2 regions of the Pallidibacillus thermolactis genome follow, and region 1 is predicted to be linked to the other one. Evidence: riboswitches for the same ligand, from Rfam matches in the RefSeq annotation. Region 1 holds a riboswitch; the other holds the start of a gene.
The links. A riboswitch is a leader RNA that binds a small molecule or an ion and turns the genes downstream of it on or off. The one in region 1 is predicted to bind S-adenosylmethionine.

Region 2: another riboswitch for S-adenosylmethionine. It lies ahead of OEV82_RS08795 (Fur-regulated basic protein FbpA); the one in region 1 lies ahead of OEV82_RS13855 (YezD family protein).

Annotation. Positions count from the first base shown of each region.
Region 1 covers NZ_JAOUSE010000058.1:4,685-12,743, forward strand. The annotation lists gene OEV82_RS13840 (methionine ABC transporter permease) at 1-385, opposite strand, end outside; gene OEV82_RS13845 (methionine ABC transporter ATP-binding protein) at 375-1,376, opposite strand; gene OEV82_RS13850 (MetQ/NlpA family ABC transporter substrate-binding protein) at 1,373-2,200, opposite strand; gene OEV82_RS13855 (YezD family protein) at 2,378-2,527, opposite strand; SAM riboswitch class I at 2,618-2,722, opposite strand; gene OEV82_RS13860 (cell wall hydrolase) at 2,975-3,412, shown strand; gene OEV82_RS13865 (ASCH domain-containing protein) at 3,680-4,021, shown strand; gene OEV82_RS13870 (methyl-accepting chemotaxis protein) at 4,500-6,482, shown strand; gene OEV82_RS13875 (DUF3992 domain-containing protein) at 6,489-6,746, shown strand; gene OEV82_RS13880 (CotZ-related putative spore coat protein) at 6,917-7,591, shown strand; gene OEV82_RS13885 (short-chain fatty acid transporter) at 7,852-8,059, shown strand, end outside.
Region 2 covers NZ_JAOUSE010000024.1:2,934-10,992, forward strand. The annotation lists gene OEV82_RS08780 (glutathione peroxidase) at 1-286, shown strand, start outside; gene OEV82_RS08785 (CHY zinc finger protein) at 534-866, opposite strand; gene OEV82_RS08790 (hypothetical protein) at 1,109-1,357, shown strand; gene OEV82_RS08795 (Fur-regulated basic protein FbpA) at 1,805-2,005, opposite strand; SAM riboswitch class I at 2,057-2,164, opposite strand; gene OEV82_RS08800 (YpzI family protein) at 2,233-2,373, opposite strand; gene OEV82_RS08805 (hypothetical protein) at 2,439-2,765, opposite strand; SAM riboswitch class I at 2,847-2,951, opposite strand; gene OEV82_RS08810 (hypothetical protein) at 3,102-3,686, shown strand; gene OEV82_RS08815 (hypothetical protein) at 3,711-3,857, shown strand; gene OEV82_RS08820 (superoxide dismutase) at 4,018-4,899, opposite strand; gene OEV82_RS08825 (SRPBCC family protein) at 4,963-5,400, opposite strand; gene OEV82_RS08830 (metal-sensitive transcriptional regulator) at 5,549-5,812, shown strand; gene OEV82_RS08835 (rhodanese-like domain-containing protein) at 5,885-6,181, shown strand; gene OEV82_RS08840 (FAD-dependent oxidoreductase) at 6,194-7,888, shown strand; gene OEV82_RS08845 (rhodanese-like domain-containing protein) at 7,937-8,059, shown strand, end outside.

The DNA.
Region 1 (8,059 bases):
AGGCACCACATGATTCAGAGGCTTTAATGACTCCGCGATCAATTTCTCTTAAAGAAGCTTCCACTAAGCGAGCATAAAAGGGGATGGCAGCAACCGTTAAGGATACACTAGCTGCTGTCGGTCCCATTGATGTACCAAGAATAAGCTTGGTAACAGGTATGAGAACAACTAACAAAATAATAAAGGGGATGGAACGAATAATATTGACAATTGTGCCTGCTACTTGCTGGACAAATTTATTTTCAAAAAACATACCTTCCCTTGTTACAAAAAGCATGACGCCAAGGGGGACACCGATAATAATGGCAAAAATTACAGCGATGGACATCATCCAAGAAGTTTCAATAAATGCTTTTCCAAATTCGTTAAGTAAATCAGGCGACATCGGCCAACACCTCCAATTGTTTAGTACGTTCGGATATAAAGCGAATGGCAGCATCAATATCTGATTTTTTTCCAATGGCCTCGATAATAAGAGTGCCGAGAGGTTTGTCGTTTATATAGGAAATTTGCCCATGAAGAATGTTAATCATAATCGGATAATGAGCTAATGTTTCTGATATGATTGGATTTTCTGCTGAATCACCTCTAAAAGTGATTTTGACAATGGTTCCTTTCCGTTCTTGTAATAGCCGATCTGGTAATGTAAAGGATTGTACGGATTGAACAAATTCTTTTGTTAAAGGATGTTTAGGCGCAGAAAAAATATCATAAACAGCACCAAGTTCTACGATTTCCCCAGCTTCCATAACTGCCACTCGATCACATATTTTTTGAACAACCTCCATTTCATGGGTTATGATCACGATTGTGAGCCCTAGGTTACGATTAATTTCTTTTAATAAATGTAAAATGGAGTCGGTCGTGGTTGGATCTAAGGCGGAAGTTGCTTCGTCACAGAGTAATACTTTTGGATCGTTGGCTAGTGCACGTGCAATACCGACCCTTTGTTTTTGTCCCCCCGATAATTGGGCAGGATAATTATTTGCTTTATCTTGAAGACCAACCAATTTCAAAAGCTTGGGTACCTTAAAGTGAATTTCCTCTTTTGATTTGCCAGCTGCTTTTAAAGAAAAGGCGACATTATCGAAAACGGTTTTAGCACTAATTAAGTGAAAATGTTGGAAAATCGTACCAATTTTTTGTCTCCTTTTCCGAATTTCCTTTTCGGATAATACAGTAATATCTTCTTCATCGACAATAATCTTTCCCTCCGTCGGTTTCTCTAATAAATTAAGGCAGTTGAGTAAAGTGCTTTTTCCCGCACCGCTATAGCCAATAATTCCAAAAATCTCCCCTTGGTTAATGGTTAAATTAATGTTTCTAATGGCAGTCGTGTTTTTATACCGTTTAGTAAGATGTTGAATTTGAATCATTGTCCTTCCTCCATTTCGTGTTGATATGGTGGTTTAACATAACCTTTTGAATTCTCGTTTGTATAGTGTAAAAATTCTTTGGATTTGTAAGCTTCTTCTAAATCTTTAACAAACGTACTGTTCTTATCTTCTTTCCGGACTGTTAAATAGATAAGAAAGTCCTCTTGTGTTCGTTCTAAATCTACTGCTTCTTCAAGTTGTAACCCTGAATCTATGGCAAAATTGCCATTAATAAATGCATAGTCAGCATCACTTAACGAACGAGGTGTTTGAGCAGCTTCAATTGGTTTAAAGTTTAAATCAAATTTGTTCTCCAAAATATCTTTTTCAGAGGCCGTGAGGGGATTAACCGATTGATCAATCGAAATCCAACCATAATGTTCTGCCATATGAAGCGCTCGAGCTAAGTTAGTAGGATCGTTTGGTAAAGTAATGGTCATCCCTTTATCAATATCATTTAAAGAGGTATGTTTATCAGAATAAAGGGCCATTGGTGCTGTCGGAACAGCAAAAACAGGCACTAAATCCATACCATTTTCTTCGTTAAAGTTTTTTAAATAGTTGCGATTTTGATAGAGATTTGCATCTATTTCTCCTTCATTTAGCGCAATATTTGGCTGGATATAATCGTTAAACTCGACAATGTCTACCTTGTAGCCCTTTTCTTCAAGTAGTGGAACGATCCCTTCCTTTAGTTGATCACTATAAGGACCAGCAGTTGCTCCTAAAACGAGTTTTTTCTCGTCGTTTGTGGATGTTGAAGTACATCCAGCAAGAATGATCATGAATCCGATTAAAAGAAGTGTAAAAAGTCCCTTTTTCATTTGATTTCCCCCTTTTATCTTTTAAATAAAAAGACCTCTCGAATTCACACATAGGTAAGCGATGTGTGGGAATTCAAGAGGCTTCCGGTTGTCCGGTCAGCTTTATAGTATCGAATATGTTGAATAAGAATTATAAAAGCACCCCCTATTTGATCTCTTAATGATTAAGCAGCAAATCTAAACAGAGAATCGTTGCTTTTCAATACGATTAATTTGTACGATTTTGCCATTATGAATGGTAATATGAAGTTCACCAAAAGCTAAATTTTCGATTGCTTGTTTGATTAATTCATATTTTTTATTTTCAGAGTCTTTTTTTTCTGCCATTTTTCCATCTCCTTTTTTTAAAAATGTAAAAAGTGCGGCTTCTTGGTATAAGAGGCCGCACGAAAGTATCTAATTCGATCGTCTGCAAACCTCTTATATTTCAGATCAATATCTGCTGGAATTGGCACCGTTTGATTTGCATCAATGGTTGCCGAGGCTTCACTGGGCCAGTCCCTCCACCTCTCTTTATAAGAGTGTTCCACTTATTTAATTTTTAAATATAAAATTATTCTAAATAGTCGATCTATATTTGTCAACTAGAATTGTGAAAATTTATTTTTATTTTTGACTGGTTAAATGACAGTTCATACTAATGTATTTAGAATGAAGGAGAACTTATAAAAGAGGCAATCACAATCGATTTTCAATCTTCAAACATCAAGTATATAAAGATGAATATAATTATGTAATAACGATGAAAACTCCAACCAATTTGGAGGTGTCAAAATGGCAAGAATCCCATATCGGAGTAAAGATGTTGATTTAATGGCAAGGATGATGCGAGCTGAAGCTGAAGGCGAAGGAAAGCAAGGGATGTTATATGTTGGTAATGTTATTGTGAATCGTGTTGTAGCGGATTGTACAGATTTTAATGAATTAAGGTCTGTAGAGGATGTGATTTTCCATGTGCAAGGTGGAAATTATTCCTTTGAAGCGGTACAAAAAGGGAATTTATTTTATCAACCAGCAAGGGAAGCAGAAAGAAGATTGGCAAGACTGAATTTGAAATATTGGCGCGATCACCCAGCCAAATATGCACTTTGGTATTTTAATCCATACGGGCCTTGTCCACCACAATGGTATAGTCAACCTTTTACCGGGCAATATAAAGCTCATTGTTTTTATGAACCTTCACCAGGAACATGTGATAGTGTTTATACATGATTAATAATTTGAAATCTACAATGATTACTGTGCAATTGCGCGTGAAGCAATTGCACAATTTTTCTTGTTTCAAAAAGAGGTCAAATCGATGACTTAAAATCAAATCACTTCAAAATTTTACAAAATATACAAATCTCATTCATTGTCAAGCTCATATTTGTGATAAAATTAACTTGATTAGACAAATAGGTCGATAGTCAATTAGAGTTATCCTTGATATACATTTTGATTATTAATTGCATACAACGAAAGGCAAGGTGTTAATGTGTGGTAAATCAACATGCCCCTTCTGAAAAGGAAAATATTGAACGGTTAATTACAATTCCGGAAGATATAAAAAAAGTGATCTCGGGAAAAAAATCTGCAACGAGAAGAATGAAAAGATTTGCTGATGTTGGTGAAGTGATGATCCTAGAAGGTCAAAAATTTGTCATTGAAAAAGTGTATCAACAAGCCCTCGGGGATATTACCGATGAAGATGCGAAAAAAGAAGGTTATGAGAGTTTTGAGTCCTATAAGGAGTCAATTTTATCGATCCATCCAGGTATGCCATGGATACCTACGTTAAAAGTGTGGGTACATGAATTTTCACCAATTGAAAAAGCTTAAATTCGAAAGATGAGTGCAATTTATAAATATGAATTGCGCTCATTTTTTATTTTTGGGTCAACCCTATGTTTCTTTGCAACCGCAACAGACGACATTTCTATTCCTCAAATATTTTGTTTCTATTATATTCCAGTATGTTCGATTTATAAGATGGTAAAATGACGATGATGAAAAAATGATTCTTTTTTACTAGATTTAAAGGACGAATAGAAGTCGCTTTTTGTCATTTTGTGTAATAAAATCCGATATGTAGGTAGTTTGTTAGGGAAATATGGAATAGGATAAACGATCGACTAAGTCGAATCGTTAAAGGAAAAAATCTAGTTGCAAAGTGTGTTGATTGTTATAAGGAAATAACTTTTTCAGTAACCGTACTATTCATATATCGTAATAACACTGTAATGGATAATTTTATGAGTTCCTACATTCAATGTGTAAACGATATAAGGAATATTGAAATGTTAAGGGGGATTTTCAATTGAAAAAACGATTTAAAAATGTGTTCAATTTAAAAATAAAATTAATTTTATCATTTTCTATTATTCTATTATTACCGGCGATTATTATTGGAACTTCATCATATATTGTTGCTAAAGATACAGTTGAAGAAAAAATAATTGATGGAATTAATGAAAGTACAGAACTTTTAAATAGTACGATAACGAAAACGATTGAATCAAGAATTGAGAATCTTAATTTTCTATCCAAAAATGTCACCTCCGACCTTTATGAAAATGAACGGCAAAACGAGTTAATGGATATGTTTCGTTTTTACGGACAGGTGCTTCCTGAAGAGGTGGAACTAACATATATAGGTACATCTTCGGGTTTATTTGTCCAGTATCCTGATGCTGAAATGGATGCTGACTATGATCCTAGAAAGCGGCATTGGTATAAAAATGCTATGGCTAATAAAGGAGAAGTTATTATTAGTGAACCTTATATTTCAGCAACGACAGGTAACATGGTTGTGACCTTATCGCAAACAACACCAGATCATTCCGGGGTAGTTGCTATTGATATTACTCTAACTTACCTACAAAGTTTAGCTGAACAGGTCGAAATTGGTGAAAGTGGTTTTGCATTTTTATTAGATAATAAAGGAAAAGTCATATACCATCCAGAATTAGAAGGAGGCAGTGAAGTTAAAGAAGAATTTTTTAAGGAAATGTTTGGTAAAGGTTATGGCGTCATCAATTATAAACAAAATGGAGAAGATAAAATAATGAGTTTCGTCACGAATGATACGACGAACTGGAAAATAGGGGGTCAATTACGATATTCTGAGGTTACCGATACGGCCAATCCAATTTTAATGCGAACTGTGTTGGTTGTTGCATTATTTGTCGTTGTCGGAGGAGTACTGATTTACTTTCTTATCCAATCGATTATCCGTCCAATAAAAAAACTCGGCGATAAAGCGATTCATATAAGCAAAGGGAATTTGTCCGAACCAATCGAAGATGTGTCAAATGATGAAATTGGTCAATTATCGAAAGCAATGCGGACAATGCAAGAAATGTTGAGAAGTATGATCGCCAATATTTTACATGCTTCAGAAAAAGTTTCTCATCATAGCGAGGAACTGACCCAATCTTCTAATGAAGTTAGCCAAGGTACAGAGCAAATTTCAATAACGATGGAAGAGTTAGCAGCTGGTGCAGAGGAACAGGCAAATAAAACAAGCGAAATCTCTTCTAATGTTGAAATTTTTACGAATCGTTTAGAGGAAGCAAACGAGTATGGTGAAGGTATTCAACAATCATCAAAAGATATGTTGAAGATTACGGAAGAAGGCAGTCAATTAATGGATGATTCGGCAGAACAAATGAAAAAAATTAATTATGTTTTTAAAGAAACTGTTCAAAAGGTTGAAGGCTTAGCCAAAAAATCCCAAGATATTTCTAAATTGGTAGTCGTTATTAAAGATATTGCCGATCAAACAAATTTACTTGCCCTAAATGCAGCTATTGAAGCAGCTAGAGCTGGTGAACATGGAAAAGGATTTGCTGTAGTTGCAGATGAAGTAAGAAAACTAGCTGAGCAAGTAGCGAATTCTATTGCTGATATTTCCAATATTGTAAGTAACATACAATCTGAGGCGGCCGGTGTAGCAGATTCCCTTCATAATGGATATCAAGAAGTTGAACAAGGTGTAAATAAAATTCAACTTACGGAAGAAAAGTTCAGCATGATTCGTGATTTAATCAGTCAAGAAGTAAACACAATTGTAAATATTTCAAAAATATTAGAGGAATTGACAATAAAAGGACAACAAATGAATGGCTCTATACAAGAAATTGCTGCGCTTACGGAACAATCAGCTGCAGGAATTGAGGAAACAGCTGCAGCTAGTGAACAATCGAACTCATCCATTAAAGAAGTATCTGCAAGCGCAGAGGAGTTGTCTCGTTTGGCAGAGGAACTAATACAAACTGTTCGTAAATTTAAAATCGATTAATGATGGTTGAAAATAACGATATGGGAAGATACTACTTCATATATTATTAATGGAACGAGAATGGTTGAAAATACTGGAATTGCTGGTGTAGCACCGACAGCTTCACTAACGGTGAATGAAACGCCGGTAGCAGGTTTTGTTGTTGCTCCTGGTGAAGCGAGATCCATAACGATGGACGATATTAATTCGATCGCGTTGACTGGTACTGGAGGTACTGCATCAGCTAATATAAAGATATCCTTTTCTTTAAATTATAAATTTTAATTTAGAAAAAATTTCGGGATGCTATTCATCCCGAATTACATATTTAAGTATTATTATGGAAGGATGTATGAAGTAAAAACTCTCAGTTGTGTAAACGTTTCTTTTTTGGGCTTCGATTACATAAAAGGAATAGCAACATAAAAATATAGATCAAACTGGATTGATTTATGATGAGTAAATGGAGTGAGCAAAGTTTAAAACGAATAGCAAATGCAAACGTGCTTCAATCAGCAATACCCATTTATTTATATACTTGTAATGGTAAATTATTTTACGCTCATGGCGATGTTAACAACCATGTATTTAAATCGCCTTTTTTTATAGTAGAATCTGTTGATGAGAAAAATCATTCAGCGATTCTTCATATTTTATTACCTTATCCATTGTTTGTATTAGAAAACGACCGAATCCATTCTTTACAGAAATTTTTACGTACGGGTAAATTTATAAAAGTCGATTTACATTGTTTCTGTGGCTTTTCTCACATACCAATCCCTGTTTATGATGGTATAATCGTAGCTGATTTAATTAAAGATACCATTTGCATTCCTTATACGATGAGAAAAAAAGATACACCTATAATTTTATGGATGACGAACGAAAAGAATGTAATGAATTCTGCAACGATTAGTTTAGATATTACGACTAAAAGTGAGGGAGAATTAATGTTAAATATTTTTACGAAAGAAGGGGGAGTAATCTCAAAGGCTTCGGCAGGAGAATCTAAGTCAATTACTGTCTCGAATATAATCCAAATTGAATTAGAAACTACAATGGAGTCTGTCACAGGCACATTAGAAATCCAACTTAACAGAAAACAAGAAAGAAAAATTACCTTCGTTTAAACCATGTATTTAACAAAAATATTGAAAACGGTTGCTCAAAAAAGAGATTTTGAGAATGGCGAGCTAGGGAATATCATTTTTAATTTTTAATCGTACAATGACAATCTATTATTATAATCCGTTCATATGATGTAATGATCCCTTAAGAAATAAAGAAAAAAGATTTCGATTTGTATAAATATGAATATTTTTAATTGTGTTATTATTTAAAATATATTATTCTTTTAAAGAATAACTATACAAAAAAGGAGTGGAGCGTTTTGAAAGCGCTAACAGTATTTTTTAATCGTCTTGTTCAACGGTTTCTACCAGATGCTTTTATTTTTGCTATTCTTTTAACGATTATTGTATTTTTCTTAGGGCTCTTGTTTACAGAAAGTGGTCCAATTGAAATGGTTTCTTATTGGGGGACAGGCTTTTGGGATTTACTTGCCTTTACGATGCAAATGGCACTTGTTGTCATTACAG
Region 2 (8,059 bases), on a different contig from region 1:
TGGCAGTCAGGAACCTGGAACAGAAGATGAGATTGCTGCTTTTTGTGAAAGGAATTACGGGGTAACTTTTCCGATGTTTGCGAAAGTCGATGTTAATGGTGAAAATACTCATCCGTTATTCAAATATCTAAAAAGTCAGGCAAAAGGTGTTTTAGGTAGTGAAGCAATTAAGTGGAATTTTACGAAGTTTCTCGTTGATCGAAACGGACAGGTTGTTGGTCGTTTCGCATCAAATGTTTCGTCTTTGAAGCTAAAAGAAGAGATTGAAAAACTTTTAGTCGTTTAATGCACCGAGGGCTGTCCATAAAGGAAAACCGAGTAGATTTTCTGTTCCATTGGCGTCCGTGCACTCAGTGGCTAAGCCTCAGACTTCACAACGAGGACGCACATTGACGCATGTCTATAAGCTCGTGTGTTGGCACTTATGCTCCGCACAAATGGACAAAAGCTAAACAAGTAGGAAAGTTACCGCCTTTTTTCAAAATCTACTATTTTTGTCCTTATAGGACAGCACCTTTCATTTTTATTAAAAATTACATTGTTCGACTGTGACCGGTCATACCAAAGTAAATATGGTAGTGACTGGAACATTTCGGATTAAACAAAGCATGGCAATAAATACATTTATCATTGTTTAAGTATTCATTTATCGTCAGTTCTTTTTTACAGATGCCACAAAGGATGGCAAGTTCCTCATATTCTTCCTTTTTCCAAGATTGAATGGGGTGGTCCTCGCATTCCACATGACATTTATAACACGGATAATATTTATTGCAACACTTAAATTTAATAGAAATAATATCCTTCTTACTGTGATAGTGCTGACATCTTCCAGCTTTATCAATTGTATAACCGTAAATTTTCATTTCCTCATCCCCTTTTTCAACTTCGAAACATCATTAGACAAAAATGGAATTATTTCCATGGATTATATCATACTGATTGCAAGTTACAGAAAGTTTTTCAATTAAAATCCTATTTTCTTCTTAAATGTCCATGAATAGAGCCAGTTCATGCTTGTCACTGGAAAAAAATTCCTTTCTACCCCATGCTAGCCGTTCCATTATATTTGAAAATTTCATAGTTTATTACAAAGGAGGGAGGAATTATGTTTGAAATCTATGATGTTGCGATTATTCCATTAATTGCTGGGATTACAGAAATCTTTAAAAAGATTGGCTTACCAGCCAAGTACTCTCCAATTGTCGCTATTTTTTTAGGAATTATAATAACATTGGTTTATGTAGATGTGACACCGAAAGAAGGAGTTTTAGTCGGTATTATGCTCGGATTATCGGCCAGCGGATTTTATAGTGGAACGAAAAATTTGGTTGAGAAGCGATCGAAAATTGAATAAAACGAGCCTGAACAAGGTTGAACCCATCAACCGAGAATGATGGGTCTATTTTTTAAAATATTTCCAGCATTATCCGTAATGATATTATTCAGTTACTAATGAGTTGTGCACTGCTTCCTTCCATTTTTTTTCTTTTATTTTTATGTTAACCGAAATACATAATCTTGCAGTCAGATTTAACACTCACATTTGATTAGAATAGACAAAAGCTGAGTAAGCTAGCTGGTAAAATTATAATTGGGATTTTCATTCATTTAATCTAATGACAGGTAAAGGATCTATAAAGCGATTGCGTTATATTCAAATTGAAAATTTTCTATATTACTCAAAATTTTTACCGCTGTGTCAACATTATTTGGCTAAGGGGTAATGGCTTCGTCATTTATAAAAATAATCCAATCAAAAAGAGTCCTCGATACAATAATCAGGACTCCTTGTAACATTTGCTTATTTAACATGGATTGAATTTAGTTCACCGTGGGGATGCGATTCTTTGATGAGTTTTTTATATTCTTGTTCAAGTTCAAATAAAGATAATTCATATAAATGTCGACCGTCTTTTTTATAGATGTTATAAGCAATTAATTTATTAATTAATTTATTTTTTCTTTCTGCTATTGTTTTTCGATTTTGGTGTGTCAATTCCATCACTCCTTAAAAAACCTCTCCTTGAAAAATAAGAAGAGGTTCAATCACCTCAACTTATCTTTCAAGTGAAATACTTGTTGGATTTAGCACAGTGTTCATACACAGAACCTGTTGCTGAAGATTCATCGGGCCAATTCCCTCCACTTCTCTGGATAAGTTGATTTTCTTCGTTTTGGTTGTTTATATTATATGCCATTATTCCGATAAGTCAACTTGGAAATACACGCTTAACGTTTATTGTCATTTAATCTCCGTGCTTCTTCTGGACTTGACAATTTCGTTGCTCCATCATTTTCAAGGGATGGGTCCCTGTCTGAAGCTACATGACCACTTTTTCTAAGTTTCGTTTCCTGGCGATCTTTTGACATTTTCTGCACCTCCCACATATAACTTTTAACGAAATTCCACAGATTATACATTTCTTTCCATTTTTTTAAGAGATACAGTGGTCTATGTAGTTTCCTTTACCTTTTACAATTTGTAAACCTTCCTGTTGTAACACGCACCAAATTTTGTGATCTAAGGAGAAGGGAGAACGACTTTGATGCTGAGCAAGTTCTTGTTCTGAAATCGTTAATTCATAAGAAGTTTCCCCTTTTTGAACAATGAGTACGTAGTCTTTAAATTTTAGTAAAAGTACGTGATATGTTGGATCCCATTCTTGCAATTGTTTCTCGATAGTATCGGCAACTTTCATGAAAAACGTTTCTCCGGTCATGTTTTTCGACATATACCCTCTTATAAAACCACTTACATTCATTTCGTTTCACTCCTATATTTGTTTTGAAACGAACGAAAAAAAGCTCTTCATTGCAGGATGCAACAAAGAGCGTTCAGCCGTTCGTTATCATCCAAAGCAATGCTTTGCTGGTTGGAGCACCTTACCTGAAAGGGCAGGTTGCTGTGAAGTCATCGAGCCAGGTCTCTCATTCACTCTTGATAACCATATTCAGTTGGTTCTAGTTTATCATAAATTTTACTTTACGTAAAGGCGTTGAATGAAAATTTATAAAAATAAAAAAGCCTATCCAATTGTATAAATTGCAAAATATTAGCCAACCTATTCTTGAACAAATAGATAGGGTGAGGTTTCAGCATGCGAAAATTGAACTATTTTATAACTATTGCGTTGTTGATAGGGCTTGTTGGTTGTTCTGGAGAAGAAGTAGCCAATCATGACAAATTGATTCCGATGCATGTTCACTACATTCCGAAAAATGATAATCCAATTGAAATGAGTAATAAGGATAAGTTTTATGTTTCTAAACCGTTAGTAAGAGATTTGGAAAAACTAGATATAGTAGAAAAGGCCGAAGTGATCATTTTAAATCAAGAGGCTTATGTTGCTATTTGGACAGATATTAATCGTAGTAAAAATAACGATCAACAGGGTAAAACTGGGAGAGCTATAAAAGAAGGAGTTAATCGGGCATTACAGTTAAATGATGAAAAAGTAAAAAGAAGGGATACGGAACTAGATCCAATCAAAAAAAAATATGAAAAGTGGATTAAAAACGTTATTTTAAGCCAGGATCCATCTATTGAACGTGTTTATATATCTTTTCATCCAGAAGCTTACCGTCGGATGAAAGTATTTGCTGATACGCTAGTTAAAAATGGAAATAATGATAGCCTAAGTGGCGATTTTGAATTGATGACGAATAAATTTTTTGAAAAATAAATGAAAGGTTAAGGTGATCATATAATGAAAAAGAAAGCAAGGTTCCAAGAAGGTAGAGAGGTTACAAAAGATAATCAAATTTACGGTACACCAAACAGTAAGGCTAAGGATGGAACAGGTAACTCACCAAACGATGATGTAAAACAATACGATCCAAGGGATTTCAAATAGTGAAAAAATTTTTAGCTTAAAGATTTAAAAGTGGAAATGGGAACAAAGGATAAGAAAAGAGGGCGTCTTTTTGGACAACCCTAAAAGTACAAGTATTTAAAAGTAATCTCAATTAAACACTACTTTATACTTTTATCAAATATTTTTACAATCTATATTATTAATAAGGATGCCATTTAACGTTTTGAGCTTCATTAAACCGTTTATTTACTTCCGACCAATTCACGATATTCCACCAATTATCAATATATTTTTTTCGGTCGTTTTTATATTTTAAATAATAAGCATGTTCCCAAACATCAAGGACGAGTAGTGGAATTACATCCCATTGACTTAAATTTTGATGTTTTTCTGCTTGTAAAATTTCTAAACGTCTGGCCCGTGGTGACCATACAAGAATGGCCCAACCGCCACCTTCCACTTTATTAGCAGCTTCAGAAAAATGTTTTTTAAACTGATGAAAACTTCCGAAGGATTGATTAATCGCTTGCAATAAATTTCCTCGCGGTTGTCCGCCACCATTCGGGCTCATTATATGCCAAAAGATCGTATGCAAATAATGTCCTGCGCCATTAAACGCAGCCTCCCGTTCCCAGTGTTTAATGAGATCAAAATTGTTCGTTCGACGGGCTTTTTGCATCTCTATTTCCGCCTTATTTAAACCATCAACATAACTTTTATGATGTTTATCGTGATGTAACCTCATTGTTTCTTCGTCGATATAAGGTTCTAAAGCATTGTAAGCATAAGGTAGAGGCGGTAATCGATGCTCTCCAATCGGTACAATACTTTGATTGTTTATTTGCCGGGCCACTACATCCGGATCATCAACTGAAAATTGTGCTTGAAATTGATTGTAAAGCTTAAGTGCTTGTTCATATATTTCTTGCTCATTTAATTTTTTGTTTTCGTTAAGTTTTTTTCGAAACACGATGAATTGATGTTTCAAATCTTCAAGATCCCGTTCATCATGACTTGAGTTTTCGATCGCTTGTAAAGCTTCATCAGACCATGCCAAAAGCTTCACCAAATATTCCGACAAGAGTGTACCCTCCTTTAAAATTCGCCAATCAATGCAGAAAAGAAATCATTAAGACTAGAAGTTTTAATTTAATAAATTATGCACTGTTTCTTTAATAGCTGCTTCCGCTTTTTCTTTTCCTGAGTTTGAGATGACTGATTTAATAATTGAACTCATTGTCCCAGTTATCAAATAATCTAGACGTAAAAATCCTGATGTTTTTTCATTGTTAATTTTGCTTAACTCTAAATAGCCTCGACCTTTCATATTTTGATTATCGTTGGATACCTTAAATAGTACCTTTGATGGTTTTGTTAAATCCATAATTTTAAACTGTATATTCAATTGCTTTTTCGTAAAACCAAAATTAGAAAGAATAAACATGGAATATTGACTTGCGTTCACTTTTTGATGGGATTGATAACCAGGAACGGTGTGGGCCCATTGTTCAAAGGATAGAACTAAATTCCATAATGTTTCAATTGGATAATCAAATGTCATGGAATGGGTTAAAGTTTGCATAAATATTTCCTCACTTTACTTTGGGATAAAATGATATCGTTAAATTATATTCAAATATGACGAATATATGAAAAACGGTAGTAAAGAGGTTGACAATATACCTATAGGGGTATATTATAAGGTTGTAAAAAATAAATGAGGTGATCATATGGAATATGATAAGTCGATCGTGAATCGTCTAAAACGAATCGAAGGTCAAATAAAAGGCGTACTAAATATGATCGAACAAAACAAAGATTGTAAAGACGTCGTAATCCAGTTATCAGCGTCAAGAAGTGCCATCGATCGGACGATTGGGCTTATCGTAAGTAAAAACTTAGAACAGTGTGTTCGAAAGAGTATTGAACAAGGAGAAGACACAGAAGCATTAATCAAGGAAGCGGTTGATTTACTCGTTAAAAGTAGATCTTAAACATTCACTTTTATTTTTATTATTATAATACCTATAGGGGTATAAACATAAAACAAAGGAGTCGAGCAAAACATGAAAAAAATTTATGCAAAACAATTAGAAGAAAAGTTAAAAGCTGGAGAACAATTAAATATTCTCGATGTGCGGGAAGATGAAGAGGTTGCAACAGGGAAAATCCCAGGCGCAAAACATATTCCATTAGGACAAATACCGGAACGTTTAAATGAATTAGTCAAAGATAAACCATATTATATCGTTTGCCGTTCGGGCGGCAGAAGTGGTCAGGCTTGTGCATTTTTATCTGCAAAAGGTTATGATGTAACGAATGTTGAAGGTGGCATGTTAGCTTGGGAAGGAGAAACAGAATAAGGAGGTATGACAATGGGAAAGAAAATAGTCATTGTTGGTGGAGTTGCTGGTGGAGCATCCGTAGCGGCACGGGCAAGAAGATTAGATGAAAAGGCTGAAATTATTATGTTTGAAAAAGGTCCACATGTATCTTTCTCTAATTGTTCCTTACCATATCATTTAAGTGGGATCGTGGAAAATAGTAAGAAGCTTGTATTGTCTTCTCCAGAAGATTTTAAGAAAAAGTATAACATTGAAGCACGGACCTTTAGTGAAGTCATTCGTATAAATCGTAAAGAAAAAACGATCACAGTCAAAGATTTAATAAAAAATCAAACGTATGAAGAATCTTACGATAAATTAGTCTTATCTCCGGGAGCAAAGCCGATTCGACCGAATATCGAAGGTATTGACAATCCAAATGTATTTACCGTCCGAAATGTCGATGATATTGAAAATTTAAACACATTTATTAAAGAAAATGGATTGAAACGAATTGCTGTCATTGGTGGTGGGTTTATCGGTGTAGAAGTAGCTGAGAATTTACGTCTTGCAGGATTAGATGTGTCATTAATTGAATTTGCCAACCAAATCATGAGACCGTTTGATCATGATATGGCGCAAATTCTTCATAAAGAAATGATTGATCATGGTGTCGAGTTAATTTTGAACGATGGATTGGCAAGAATTTGTGACGGTTATGTTGAAACCCAATCAGGTAAGAAAGTTGAAGCAGAGGCTGTTGTCGTTGCGATTGGTGTTCAGCCTGAAACGGCACTTGCTCAAGATGCTGGTCTTGAAATTGGAGAAACAGGTGGAATTAAAGTGGATCATAACTATGTAACAAGTGATCGCCATATTTATGCCGTCGGTGATGCGATTGAAGTATATCATCGACTAACTCATAAACCGACACGACTTGCTCTTGCAGGTCCAGCTCAAAAACAAGCGCGTGCTGCGGCGAACCATATGTATGGCATTCCGAACCGGAATAAAGGGGTCATCGGTTCTTCTTCCATCCATCTGTTTAATCTTAATGCAGCATCGACTGGCTTAAATGTGGAGACAGCAAAACAAGCCGGCATCTCCTGTGATTCAGTATATGTCATTCCTTCAGATAAAGTCGGGTTAATGCCAGATAGTCATCCGATGCATTTTAAACTCGTTTATGAAGTTCCAACAGGTCGAATTCTCGGTGCACAGGCGATAGGAAAGGGAAATGTTGATAAAAGAATTGACGTCATTGCAACTGTAATATCGTTGGATGGAACGTTGGAAGACTTACAAGATTTAGAGTTGACTTATTCACCAATGTTAGGTACAGCAAAAGATGTCGTCAATATGGCAGCCCTTGTCGCACTCAATCAATTATATGGTCGTTATCGTGAAGTGAAAGTTTCAGAGGTACGTAAGCTTGTAGAAAACAATGCGTTTATCATCGATGCCCGTGAAGAAAAAGAGTATAACCAAGGTCATTTGAAAAATGCAGTCAACATTCCGTTAAGTGAGTTCCGAGATCGTCTCAATGAAATACCGAAGGATCGACCAGTTTATATTCATTGCCGTTCTGGACAACGATCCTACAATATGGTCATGGCGTTACAAAATTTGGGGTATAACAATGTATACAATATTGCCGGTTCATTTCTAGGAATTTGTTTATACGAATACTATACGGATTACGTTACCTGTCGAGAAAAAATTGTTACAGCTTACAACTTTAAATAATATGGCGAAAGATATACTGTATTTGGGGTTTTAGGAGATGATAAAAAGATGGGCACATTCGAGTGGATTGCCCTGCTAGCTATTGCATTACTTGTCGTCAGTCGCCTTATACAAAAGAAAGGAATTCAGAATATTACGGTTCAAGAAGCAAAGGAAAAAATACATGAAAAA